One region of the Exiguobacterium sp. UBA6282 genome, then DNA from elsewhere that is predicted to be linked to it. Evidence: riboswitches for the same ligand, from Rfam matches in the RefSeq annotation. Region 1 holds a riboswitch; each other region holds the start of a gene.

Region 1 (4,438 bases):
AACTCTTGTAGATCGCCCATCGTCCCCGCCTTGTCCATGATCGTGTAATAATCGGCAATATCATAGCCATTATCGATGTCTGGAGAACGGTAACATGGATTTAACCAGACGATATCGACACCAAGCGATGCGATGTAATCTAGCTTGTCGATGACACCTCGCAAATCACCGATGCCGTCCCCATTCGAATCCTTAAAACTGCGCCAATAGACTTGATAGACGACCGCTTCTTTCCAGCTAGCTCGCTTCATCTCCTCACTCCTCTCCCTACTCTCTATTCCCGCTCCACATATCTGTACCTGTTTATTGGACGATTTTTTTGAATTTCAAAAAAGTTCTTTTCTTTTGACTGAATATTCGTTATCCTTGACGACAATACTACGAAGGAGGCACACATCCATGAAACATTTCGCTCCATCCATCGCCATCGATCGGCTTCCTGCTCCCGTTTTCGCTGAACTTGCGAACCGGATCGGTGCTGTGAAAGCTGCCGGACATGATGTCATTACCCTTGGTCAAGGAACACCCGATCAAACCACGCCCGTACATATTCTCGACGCCTTGAAACAGGCGATCGATGAGCCAACAAACCTTCAATATCCACCATTTCGTGGACATGATTTTCTAAAGCACGCCGTCGCGAGCTTTTATGCGAACGAATTCGGCGTCACGATCGATCCGGCAACCGAGGTCGCAATTCTTCTCGGTAGTAAAGCCGGAATCGTTGCCTTACCACAAACGATCGTCAATCCTGGAGAAGGTGTCATCGTCCCGGATCCGGGGTATCCGGATTACCTGTCTGGAGCAGCACTTGCTGGTGCTTACCCGATTACACTTCCATTGCTTGAGAAAAATAACTTCCTGCCGGATTACGATTTACTTGATACGACAGATGTCGAGCGCGCCCGGATGTTGTTCCTCAATTACCCGAGTAATCCGACAGGTGCGACAGCGACAGCAGAAGCCTTCGAACAGACAGTTGCCTTCGCGGATGCCCATGATATTTGTGTCGTCCATGATTTAGCCTACGGTGGCATCAGCTTTGATGGTCCCACACGAAGCTTCTTGCAGACGGAAGGGGCGAAAGATGTCGGAATCGAGTTGTTCTCACTCTCGAAACGCTTCAACATGTCTGGCTTCCGAATCGCTTTCGCGATCGGAAATCCGTCCGTCATCTCAAGCATCGAGACGTATCAGGAACATCTCTACGTCAGTGCCTTCACACCGATCCAACATGCAGCGACCGTTGCCCTGATGAGTGACCAAACATGTGTCCGTGAGTTAAGTAGCTTATACGAAACACGACGTAATGCCTTGTTCGCGAAACTCGATGCAATCGGTTGGAGCGGACCACGACCGGGCGGTTCCTTCTTCGTCTGGCTTCCGGTGCCTGAAGGATACACGTCCCAAAGCTTCACGGATCATCTGCTTGATGAAGCATACGTCGCCGTTACTCCTGGATCATTCTTCGGCGAATACGGCGAAGGCTACGTACGGATCAGCTTAATTGCTGACGTCGAACGTCTAGAAGAAGCCGTCGGGCGAATCGGAACGCTCAACCTGTTCCGGACACCTGTTGCGGAATAATTCTGAAAAAACATTTGACAGATGGGAATCATTTCCGTTAAAGTAAATCCCAACAGCATAACTACTTATCGAGAGCGACCGAGGGATTAGGCCCAACGACGTCCGGCAACCACCTATCAGGAACGGTGCCACATCCTACAGAATGGATTCATTCTGAGAGATAAGTTACGAAATCTTACACTTTCGTCGCTTTTTTCTGGTTGCTCTGCTACTAGGAAAAAGCGACTTTTTTTGTACAAGGAGATGAGCAGATGATTGAATTCAAACAGATTACGAAACGGTTCGTCCGAGACCGGACCCCGATTTTTGCATTACGAGATGTCGATTTGACGATTCAAAAAGGAGAAATCTTTGGGATCATCGGTGAATCCGGTGCCGGTAAGAGTACGTTGCTTCGTCTGATCAACGGTCTCGAGCATCCGACACAAGGAACGGTAAAGGTCGACGGTGTCTCGCTCGGCGGAATGTCAAAAGCAGATTTGCGTCAACTTCGCTTGCGGACAGGAATGATCTTTCAGCATTTCCAATTGATCCAGTCGCGTAATGTCGCAGATAACATTGCTTTCGCACTGAAAGCTGCTGGCGTCAAACGAGCAGATTTTCCGGAACGGATCCGTGAACTCGTCTCGCTCGTCGGACTCGAAGGATTCGAGACGAACTTCCCGAGTCAGTTGAGCGGCGGACAGAAACAGCGCGTTGGGATTGCCCGGGCACTCGCGAATGATCCAACCGTCTTGTTATGTGACGAAGCGACCTCTGCCCTTGATCCGGTCACGACGCTGCAGATTTTAGATTTGTTGAAAGGTTTGAATGAACGACTTGGATTGACGATCGTCCTCATCACGCATGAGATCGATGTCGTCAAACAGATTTGCCATCGTGTCGCGGTCATGTCTCAAGGGGAAGTCGTCGAAGTCGCCTCTACATACGATTTGTTCAGTCAAGCCAAACATCCGGTGACACAACATTACGTCGACACGGCACTCCAGATCGAACTACCGGAACGCATTTTGCAAGCGACACCGGGAAAAATCATCCGCCTGCAGTTCACGGGCGAGAAGACCGGTGAAAGTACGTTGTCGGAAGCCATCCGTCGATACGATATCTCGGTCAGCATCCTGCACGGAAAAGTCGATTACATCCAAGACGTCGCTTTTGGTGTCCTAATCGTCAGCTTGACGGGATCCTCCGATCAAATCGCACCTGCCCTCGACTGGCTTGCGGCGGAACTTCATACACTCGAGGTGATTCAGGATGTGGCTTGATCGTATACAAACGATGTTACCCGAGTTGTTGAAGGCACTTGGTGAGACGGCGTGGATGGTTGGCATTTCGCTTGCCTTCGCATTGGTCGTCGGGATTCCACTCGGGATTCTCCTGTTCGTCACCGACCGCGGTTTATTCTTTCAAAACATTGCCGTCCGACGTGTCCTTGACTTCGTCGTCAACATCGTCCGCTCCTTGCCGTTCATCATCTTGCTTGTTGCCCTCATTCCATTAACGAAATTCTTGCTTGATAATACGATTGGTCCGACAGCAGCATCCGTCAGCCTCAGTGTCGCAGCGATTCCGTTTCTCGCACGACTCGTCGAAACATCACTGCGTGAGATTCCACCTGGTTTGATCGAAGCAGCGGAAGCGTGCGGAGCGAAACCGTTACGGATCATCGTCAGTATCCTTTTACCAGAAGCACTCCCTGGCATCATTCAGGGCATCACGCTAACGACGATCAGTTTGATCGGCTTCTCGGCGATGGCTGGGATCGTCGGCGGTGGAGGTGTCGGTGACCTTGCAATCCGCTTCGGCTATTATCGCTATGATAATCTCATCATGATCGTGACGATCGTCGTCCTCATCGTCATCGTCCAAAGCATTCAAGCACTTGGCAATCAACTGGCGCGAAAAACAGACAAGCGCTAATCATACATATAAAGGGAGAGTTGAATCATGAAAAAACGATATGCCTTTTTAGCTACAGCCTTACTCGGTGCAGGAATCCTCGCAGGATGCGGAGACAGCAGTGCTGATGAAAAAGACAAGACGATCAAAATTGGGGCGACAAGCGGTCCTTATAGTGACATGGTCAAACAAGCGATTCAACCGCAACTCGAAAAGAAAGGCTATAAAGTCGAAATCGTCGAGTTCAGCGATTATATCCAACCGAACATCGCACTCGGTAGCGGCAATATCGATGCTAACTTGTTCCAACACTCGATTTACCTGAAGACGTTCTCTAAAGAAAAGAACCTCGACCTTAAAGGACTCATCACTGTCCCGACGGCACCGATGGGACTATATAGTAAAACGGCGAAGACACTTGACGACGTCAAGACGGGCGCTGAAGTCGCGACACCGAACGATCCAACGAACCAGGCACGCGCGCTGAACCTCTTGGCAGAACAAGGCTGGATCGAACTGAAGCCAGATGTCGATCCACTGACCGTCTCAGAGAAAGATATCGTCAAAAATCCGAAGAAACTCGTCATCAAGCCGCTTGAAGCAGCGCAACTGCCACGTGCCATCGAAAGCGTTGATGTCTCAGCAGTTCCAGGGAACTTCGCGCTTGCTGCGAAATTCGATTTACTCGATGCGCTAGCACTTGAGACGATGGACGAGCAATACCGGAACCTCATTGCTGTCCAAACGAAAGATGCAGACTCACAAGTCGCAAAAGACCTGAAGACAGCTGTCGAATCCGATGCCTTCAACACAGTCATCGAAAAATCATTCAAAGGTTTCAGCAAACCAAATTGGGCAAACTGATTTTAAAAACGACCGGAATTCAAAAGAGATCATCTCTCATTGAATTTCGGTCGTTTTGTGTTAGAACCGATACCACATGAGTTCTTCA
Region 2 (4,438 bases), on a different contig from region 1:
CAGACTCCGTTCAAGGCACTGAGGATGAAGAATGCCCAGAACGTCTCGACTTGCGCGAGTGCGATGAAGACGATCGCGAACCCGATCGTTCCGGCGAGCATCATCGCCCGGCGACCATACCGGTCCGACAATGTACCGCCGATGAAACTCATAACGAGACTGGCGATCGCCGAAATACTGAGAACCCAGCCGACATCGACCGGATCAAACTTCAGAACGGTCGTCATGTAGATAGCGAAAAATGGCATCGTAATGAACGTTCCGAGACGTGAGAAAAACGTCCCGAACAAGACCCCGATTGTCAACGGATGCAGTTGACGTATGCGTTGCATATGATTCCCCCTAACCCCTGTTTCAGACAAATGAAAAGCATCCTTCCATTATATAGGAAGGATGCCGGCTTCGGTGAACTTATTTGCTGACTGGAACGACCGCACCTTTGTACTTGTCGAGAATCCAATCTTGGTTTTTCTTCTCGTGCAGCACGTCAAGAAGTGCTGTGACACGTTTGTCTTTCTCATCGCCGTCACGTGTGACGATGATGTTGACGTATGGTGAAGACTCATCTTCTGACGCGATCGCGTCTTTCAACGGGTTCAAACCGTTATCGATCGCATAGTTCGTGTTGATGAGGACGGCGTCGCCTTCATTGTTCTTGTAAGCTTGCGGAAGAAGCGATGCTTCGATGTTCGTCTTGAACTTGAGTTTCTTCGGGTTCTCCGCGATGTCACCGAGTTGCGCGTCTGTCGTTTTACCGTCTTTGAGTTTGATTAATCCTTCGTTTTGAAGGAACGTCAAGACACGACCGCGTTCCGCGACGTTTGAGCTCGTTAAGATCGTTGCACCGTTTGGTAACTTATCAAGTGACTTGTATTTCTTCGAGTAGATACCGAGTGGCTCAACGTGGACGCCACCTGCGTTCGCAAACTTATACGATTTGTTTTCTTTCTCTTGTTGCTCGAGATACGGTACGTGCTGGAAGTAGTTCGCGTCGAGTTCTTTTTCAGCGAGCGCTTTGTTCGGAAGCACGTAATCTTGGAACTTCTTGATTTCAAGCTTGTAGCCTTTTGCTTCATATTCCTTTTTGACGTGTTCGAGGATCTGAGCGTGCGGTACGTTCGAAGCACCGATGACGAGTGTCTTGTCGTCGCTTCCTGATGATTTTTCGCCACAAGCAGCAAGACTGATTGCTAAGACGGATACAGCGGCAGTACCTACGAATTTTTTCCAAACTTTCATGAATGATTCCTCCAATATGAATAAAATTTGAATTAACGTTTATCGATTGCTCGGATCAGTAAGTCCCCAATGATTTGGATGACGAAGACGATCGCTAAGATTAAGAGTGTCGCAATGACGATGACATCGTTTTGAGAACGCTGGAATCCTTCGATGAAGGCCATGTCCCCGAGTCCACCTCCGCCGACTACTCCGGCCATTGCCGTGTAACCGACAAGTGCAACGAGTGTAACCGTGATACCAGAAACGATAGCAGGCAATGCTTCTGGGATTAAGACTTTGTAGATGATTTGGAACTTCGTCGCGCCCATCGATTCAGCTGCCTCGATGACACCTTTATCGACTTCGCGAAGTGCGAGTTCAACCATCCGACCGTAGAACGGTGCGGCTCCTAAAATCAGTGCCGGTAATGCTGCTGTTGGTCCGAGGAACGAACCGACGACTGCTTTCGTAAATGGAATCAATAAGATCAGTAAGATGATGAACGGAATCGAACGGAAGACGTTAACGATCAAGCTCAAGATCGAATAAAACGCCCGATTTTTGAACAACAATTCTTCATTTGTCGCAAACAATAATAAACCAATGATCAAACCGAGAATGAATGTCGAAAGACCAGCGACTGCCGTCATATAGATCGTACTGCCTGTCGCTTCCCACACCATGTCCCAGTCTAGGTTGTCAAAGAATGAAATCATCGGTGATCCACCTCCACTTCAACATCACTGGCTTGAAGCTTCGTGATGACCGCTTGTGTTGCTTCTGTTTCCCCGATTAACTGAATGAACAGTGTACCGAGCGCCCCTTCCTGTGATTGACCGACGTTTCCCCCGATGATATTGAACAGGACGGGTGAATCCTTCATGACTTCCGCGAGGATCGGACTTTCCGCCGTCGATCCGACGAACGTCAACTGAACGATTTTTCCGGTTGGGTAGCGTTCGCGGAGTTTCGCGAACGTCAACTCGTTTTCCGATGGCGACGTCAATTGTTTGACGAATTCCTTCGTCATCGCTTGCTTCGGATGACGGAAGACTTCTGCGACCGGTCCTTGTTCGACGATTTTACCGGCCTCCATGACGGCGACCCGGTGACAGATTTTTTGAATGACGTGCATCTCGTGTGTGATCAAGACGATCGTCAGTTTTAATTTTTCATTGATGTCGACGAGTAACTCAAGAATCGAGTCCGTCGTCTTCGGATCGAGTGCACTTGTTGCCTCGTCACATAAGAGAACGTCCGGGTTCGATGCGAGTGCCCGAGCGATACCGACACGTTGCTTTTGACCACCCGATAATTGCGACGGATAGGCTTTTTCACGTCCATCCAAACCAACGAGTTGAATCAGTTCCGCAACTCGTTCCTTACGGCGAGCCTTCGGGAAGCCACCGAGTTCGAGTGGGAACATGATGTTTTCTTCAACAGTCCGTGACCAGAGTAAGTTGAAGTGCTGGAAGACCATCGAGACATTCTTGCGGACGCCTCGTAATTCTTTTGGTTTCAGTGATGTCATTTCGACACCATCGATTTGAATCGAACCACTCGTTGGTGCTTCGAGCATATTCAACAATCGGATCAAGGTCGATTTCCCTGCTCCGGAATAACCGATTATTCCAAAAATTTCACCGCGCTCGATTGTCAGATCGACATTCGCGACGGCTTCGACCGCTCCGCGCTTTGAGCGATAAATCTTTCCTACGTCTTGTAAACGAATCACAACTGTCCCTCCTAAAATAAAAAAAGTGCGCGCGTTTTAGAGCAAACGCGCGCACTTTTCAGTACACAAAACCATTTGCTCTCATCTCCCAGACTTTTGTCTGCTGGAATTAGCACCACTTCGGATTAGATCCGCGGTTGCCGGGTTTCATCGGGCCAGTCCCTCCACCACTCTCGATAAGAGTTTCGGTATTAAGTTTGTAGAATATATTCTGAATATTAGCAGGGGTTATTTTTGTTGTCAAACAGTTTTTTCAGAAACTTTTTCGAGGAACGTGAAAGCACGTGTTAAGTCTTCTTTCAAATCTTCCGCATCCTCAAGTCCAACTGAAATCCGAACGAGACCGTCCGTGATGCCGAGTTCTGCCCGACGTTCTGCTGGGATCGACGCGTGCGTCATCCGTGCCGGAACGGAAATCAGGCTCTCGACGGCACCAAGACTCTCAGCAAGTGTGAAGAAATGTGTCGCCTCGACGAGTTTTTCTGCGTTCGCTGCTGAACCGACATCAAAGCTGATCATCCCACCAAATCCAGTCGCTTGTTTCGCTTGGATGTCGTGACCAGGATGCGATGCAAGTCCTGGGTAGAAGATGTTCGAGACGATGTCTTGCGCTTGCAAGAACGCAACGAGATCATGGGCTGTCTCTTCGATCGCATCCATCCGGATACCGAGTGTACGAAGACCACGGACGAGCAAGAAGCTGTCTTGCGGTCCAAGCACGCCGCCTGTCGAGTTTTGGATGAAGTGCATCTCTTCGCCGAGCGCATCATCTTTGACGACGACAAGTCCAGCGACGACGTCCGAGTGTCCGCCGATGTATTTCGTCGCACTGTGCAAGACGATGTCTGCACCGAGCGCGAGTGGTTGTTGATGATATGGTGTCGCGAACGTGTTGTCGACGACGAGTTTAAGATCGTGACGTTTGGCGATCGTTGCGATCGCTGCGATGTCCGTTACTTTCAACAACGGGTTCGTCGGTGTTTCGACGTAGACGATCTTCGTGTTGTCTTGGATCGCTGCTTCCGTTGCTGCAAGGTCCGTCGTATCGACGAATGTCACTTGAATGTTGAACTTCGGTAAGACGCGTTGCATCAAGCGGAACGTACCACCGTAGACATCATCTGTCATGACGATGTGGTCGCCAGACTCAAGCAAGTGGAAGACGGCATGAATCGCTGCCATCCCAGAACCGAAGGCAAAACCACGTGCGCCACCTTCAAGATCCGCAATCAATCGTTCGATGCTCGTCCGTGTTGGATTCGCTGTCCGTGAGTATTCGTATCCGTCTTTGAGTTGACCGATTTTATCTTGCTTGTATGTGCTTGTTTGATAGATCGGAGGTGTGACGGCTCCTGTTGCCCGGTCGACACCTGTTCCTCCATGAATCAATGCTGTCTTCTTACGCATGAGTTTCGTCCACCTTTTCAAAGATTTGTTGGCTTAAATAGCGTTCGGCACTGTCTGCGAAGACGGTGACGATCG
Region 3 (4,438 bases), on a different contig from region 1:
ATCCGTACAGAGATCAAATTTTTGAGCAATCGTCTTATTGACAGAAACGAGTGCATAGATCAACCGTCCTTTTTCAGTGCAGGAGATACTCAATCCATCACATCCTTCCCTTCGTTCGAAGAAACCTTTGACGTATCAAAGATTGATATGTAAACGAATATAACGTGTTTAATTTGATGACGCAACTTATTTGCTTTTAACATAAAAAGAGATATCATTCACGCGGAATGATATCGAGTCAGGCGACTTAGCTAATTTGGCGTTTAGACGCTGGAATTCCTTTTGCATCGATCGCTGCAATGATCCGACGGAAATAGAACAACCAAAATTGTAGGAATGGTCCGATTAAGAAAATCGAGAGGATTGTACCGAAGAAAACAGGACCACCGAGCAACCAGCCAATGCCGCATGCCGTGACCTCCATGATCGTCCGCATCAGACGAATCGACGTTCCAAATCGCTCTGCAAGTGTCAGCGTCAACCCATCGCGTGGACCGGCTCCATATCCGACAGCAACATAAAGACCTGCCCCCATGCCGATGATGAAGATGCCGAAAATCAACCAGATCGTATTCAACCAAATCGACTCAAAAGAGGGTAAGAGATGAGAATTAAGGACAAGATTCATGAAGACACCGACGAAAATCGCGTTGACGAGTGTTCCAATTTGTGGTGTGACGCGGTCTAATGTGTACTTAACGAACACGAGTAATAGACCAACGAGCAAAATAATCGTTCCGACGGACAGTGGTGTTTTCTTTTGGAGACCGAGATGCAATACATCCCACGTCGAGACACCGAGTTCAGCAGTGATCATCATCGATGAGCCGAGAGCGAGTAAAAATAAACCGAGTAGGAAGAGTCCCCACTTTAACGTAGCGCGTAATAACCAGGAAGCACGATGACGCGTCATGTCTAACACCTCATTTCTTAAAAATAATTGATTCGTTAACTGTATCATGAGGAAAGTAGAAGAAGAAAGACGAAATTTTCCGTTTTTTCCATCTTAAGAAGGAGGGGAAGGTCGAAAGAGAAACGTATACTGAAGAAAAAAGGAGATGACAGGATGAAAGCGATCCGACACCTGATTCGTTTTACATACATAGAAGCCGTCTGTTGCGTCTTTCCCGTCATGATTTTCGCAGCGCTTGCTCTTTCACGTTATCTTCCTGCTGAACCGATCGCTCGATACGATCTCCTGTTGCTATGGTGTCTTCTCGTCCAAATCGTCTTACTTGTCACGCGTTATGAAACGCTGGAAGAGTTCAAACTGATCTTACTCTTTCACGTGATTGGTCTAGCACTTGAACTGTTCAAAGTGAACGTTGGGTCTTGGAGTTATCCGGAACAGGCTCTAACGAAAGTGGCTGGTGTTCCCTTGTATGCAGGATTCATGTATGCAAGTGTCGCAAGTTATGTCTGTCAAGCGTTCCGAAGATTTCATTTACGCTTCACAGCATTCCCACCACCTTGGCTTGCGATCAGCGTAGGCAGTCTCGTCTATCTCAACTTCTTCACCCACCACTGGATCTTCGATGCACGCTGGCTATTGATGGTCCTCGTCGTCCTTGTCTTCTATAAGTCATGGGTTCATTTTACGATCGAGCAGACGATCTACCGGATGCCGCTCGTCCTGTCTTTTTTACTGATCGCGTTCTTTATTTGGATTGCTGAGAATATCGTGACGTTCTTTAAAGGGTGGGTCTATCCACATCAGGAAAGAGGATGGGAAGTCGTTGATCTCGGAAAGTTGTCTTCTTGGTTCCTGCTTGTGATCATCACGGTCCTGATCGTCATCGTCGCGAAATACAAGCAACGGGATCCGGCTGTGGAGATATATCAGCGTACATAGATAAAAAACATGACATTTGGTTTGTGATGGAGCGCTTCGATGTTCAACGTTCGTTCTAACATGTGGACGACAACTTGAGCGTGCTTGGCTCAACCAGCAACGAGACGGGAAATTATTGAAAAAAGAGTGAAACATTAGAAGTTTTAAGCCGTAGAGTAAGGTGAGAACTTATTTTTCAAGGAGGACCTTACTCATGTCATCTCAATTAAAGAAAGCAGCGAAGGAGTCGCTCAGCGGTCGTTGGGGATTTGCAGTCCTAGCTTTTCTGCTGTTTAGTATTATTCAGGGTGTTCCTAATTTATTTGGATCGGATATCGATGAGCCGTCTAGTAGTATAGATCTCGTTGTATTATTGGTGTCGATTTTATTGATTCCAGTAGGAGTCGGTTGGACATGGATTGCCATGTCGATTGCTCGTGGCGAAGAAACGAAAGTGACGGATTTGTTTGAGCCATATGGTATGTTCCTGAAAGTGGTGGGGCTGGCCATTGTTCAATTCATCTTTATCGCGCTCTGGACGTTACTCTTAATCATCCCTGGTATCATCAAGTCATTCTCTTACTTGTTGACGTACTACATCCTTCGGGATGAGCCGTCAATCGGTATTCTCGAGGCAATTACACGCTCACGGCAACTCATGGATGGACACAAGATGGAAGCATTCTTGCTCTTCTTATCGTTTATCGGTTGGGCGTTGCTTGTTATCGTTACGCTTGGTCTTGCTGTCCTATGGGTCGGACCATACTTCAGTGTCACGCTTGCCAAATTCTACGATCGTATTCGTGGGGAGCAGGCGCCAGAGCAAACATCAGATTTCGTCGCACCATACTAATTCCGAATCCCGACACTACGTCGGGATTTTTCTTTGGAATAAATCCGATAGGAAAAGACGGTTTAATGGTTGCTTTAGTTCAATGAATTCTGTACGATGAATGCAACACATCTTATCTAGAGAAGTCGAGGGACTGGCCCGAAGACACTTCAGCAACCCCGCTATGGCGGAAGGTGCTACTTCCAGGAAGGAATACCTTCTGAAGATAAGAGCGGACAGGACAAGATACCGTCGCTCTTTTCGAACTTCGAAAAGAGCGTTTTTTTATGATAAGGGGGACGATGGAGTGGAGTATGGTTTTTGGTTACCGATTTTTGGGGGATGGTTACGTAACGTCGAGGATGAACAGATGCCAGCGACATTCGATTATGCGAAACAAGTCGCACAAACAGCTGAACGCATCGGCTTCTCGACGACGTTAATTGCGGAATTGAACTTGAACGATATCAAAGGCATCAAGGAACCGAGTCTTGAGGCATGGACAACGGCAGCGGCGATTGCTGCAACAACAGAACGTCTTGAAATCATGACAGCGGTTCGTCCCGGGTTCCATAATCCGGCGACGACGGCGAAGATGGCGGCAAACATCGATCAGTTGAGTGGAGGACGATTTACGCTCAATGTCGTCTCGGCCTGGTGGGCAGAAGAAGCAAAACAATACAACGGTATTTTTACTGCACATGATGAACGCTATGCCCGGACGGAAGAGTTCGTCACGGTCATGAAAGGACTATGGGCAGATGCGTCACCGTACAGCTTCTCCGGCAATCACTACACGATCGAACAGGCAGAACTCCATCCGAAACCCGTCCAGCGTCCGGGAATTAAGCTCTACGCTGGTGGAGAGAGTGAAGCCGGAAAACGGACGATCGTCGAACATTGTGATGCCTACGTCATGCATGGAGGCACTGTTGAAGAAGTAGCTCATAAAATCAATGACATGAAAATACGCCGGGAAGCGACGGGACACGCACCGCTTGAGAGCTTCGGTCTTGCTGCCTACATCATTTGCCGGGATACGGAAGAAGAAGCGCTTCTTGAGTGGCAACGCATCACGGACGTCAAGGAAGACAGCGCCGGTTATGCCGGTTATCAAGATTTCATCAGTAAATCGCAACTCGAACAACAGGTCGAGCGAAATGATTATTCCGTCTCGAACCGTGGTCTGCGACCGAACTTGATCGGAACACCAGAACAGATTGCCGAACGGATTCTAGCGTTCGAAGCCGTTGGTGTCACGTTGCTCTTGTTACAATTCTCACCACAACTCGAAGAAATGGAACGCTTTGCCCGTGACGTAATGCCACTGGTCGAAGCGAAACGAAAGGTAGGTCAACAATCATGACAAAAATTCATATTCTCCACGAAAACCAAGAATGGACGGATCATCTCATCAAACGTCTCGAAGAACTCAAGTTGCCGTACGAGCAGTGGCACTTGAATGAAGGAATCGTACCGTTAGATGAACTGCCGCCAGAAGGTGTCTTTTACAGTCGTATGAGTGCGTCTTCGCATACGCGGGGGCATCGTTATGCGCCAGAGTTGACGGAAGGGGTCCTCGCTTGGTTAGAAGAGCATGACCGGACTGTCTTTAACGGAACGCGTGCGCTCCGTCTTGAAGTCAGCAAAGTCAATCAATACACGGCATTGCGTAAGGCTGGGATTCGTGTACCAAAGACAACAGCTGCTGTCGGACGTGATCAAATCGTACAAGCAGCAAAAGAAATCGGTGTTTCGTCATTCATCACGAAACA

Evidence for each region. A riboswitch is a leader RNA that binds a small molecule or an ion and turns the genes downstream of it on or off. The one in region 1 is predicted to bind S-adenosylmethionine.
Region 2: linked by a shared signal. The riboswitch ahead of B2751_RS07775 (methionine ABC transporter ATP-binding protein) and the one ahead of B2751_RS10555 (methionine ABC transporter ATP-binding protein) in region 1 are both predicted to bind S-adenosylmethionine.
Region 3: linked by a shared signal. The riboswitch ahead of B2751_RS14660 (LLM class flavin-dependent oxidoreductase) and the one ahead of B2751_RS10555 (methionine ABC transporter ATP-binding protein) in region 1 are both predicted to bind S-adenosylmethionine.

Annotation. Positions count from the first base shown of each region.
Region 1 covers NZ_DJUM01000038.1:71,170-75,607, reverse strand. Annotated here, with positions in the region: gene B2751_RS10565 (alpha-glucosidase) at 1-251, opposite strand, end outside; gene B2751_RS10560 (aminotransferase class I/II-fold pyridoxal phosphate-dependent enzyme) at 400-1,587, shown strand; SAM riboswitch class I at 1,650-1,754, shown strand; gene B2751_RS10555 (methionine ABC transporter ATP-binding protein) at 1,839-2,852, shown strand; gene B2751_RS10550 (methionine ABC transporter permease) at 2,842-3,507, shown strand; gene B2751_RS10545 (MetQ/NlpA family ABC transporter substrate-binding protein) at 3,535-4,350, shown strand; gene B2751_RS10540 (GNAT family N-acetyltransferase) at 4,411-4,438, opposite strand, start outside.
Region 2 covers NZ_DJUM01000024.1:10,701-15,138, reverse strand. Annotated here, with positions in the region: gene B2751_RS07790 (MDR family MFS transporter) at 1-332, opposite strand, end outside; gene B2751_RS07785 (MetQ/NlpA family ABC transporter substrate-binding protein) at 412-1,239, opposite strand; gene B2751_RS07780 (methionine ABC transporter permease) at 1,272-1,937, opposite strand; gene B2751_RS07775 (methionine ABC transporter ATP-binding protein) at 1,934-2,956, opposite strand; SAM riboswitch class I at 3,035-3,139, opposite strand; gene B2751_RS07770 (bifunctional cystathionine gamma-lyase/homocysteine desulfhydrase) at 3,197-4,363, opposite strand; gene B2751_RS07765 (PLP-dependent cysteine synthase family protein) at 4,356-4,438, opposite strand, start outside.
Region 3 covers NZ_DJUM01000055.1:21,251-25,688, reverse strand. Annotated here, with positions in the region: gene B2751_RS14680 (MarR family winged helix-turn-helix transcriptional regulator) at 1-93, opposite strand, end outside; gene B2751_RS14675 (YczE/YyaS/YitT family protein) at 248-913, opposite strand; gene B2751_RS14670 (DUF817 domain-containing protein) at 1,067-1,852, shown strand; gene B2751_RS14665 (DUF975 family protein) at 2,046-2,684, shown strand; SAM riboswitch class I at 2,794-2,896, shown strand; gene B2751_RS14660 (LLM class flavin-dependent oxidoreductase) at 2,971-4,029, shown strand; gene B2751_RS14655 (ATP-grasp domain-containing protein) at 4,026-4,438, shown strand, end outside.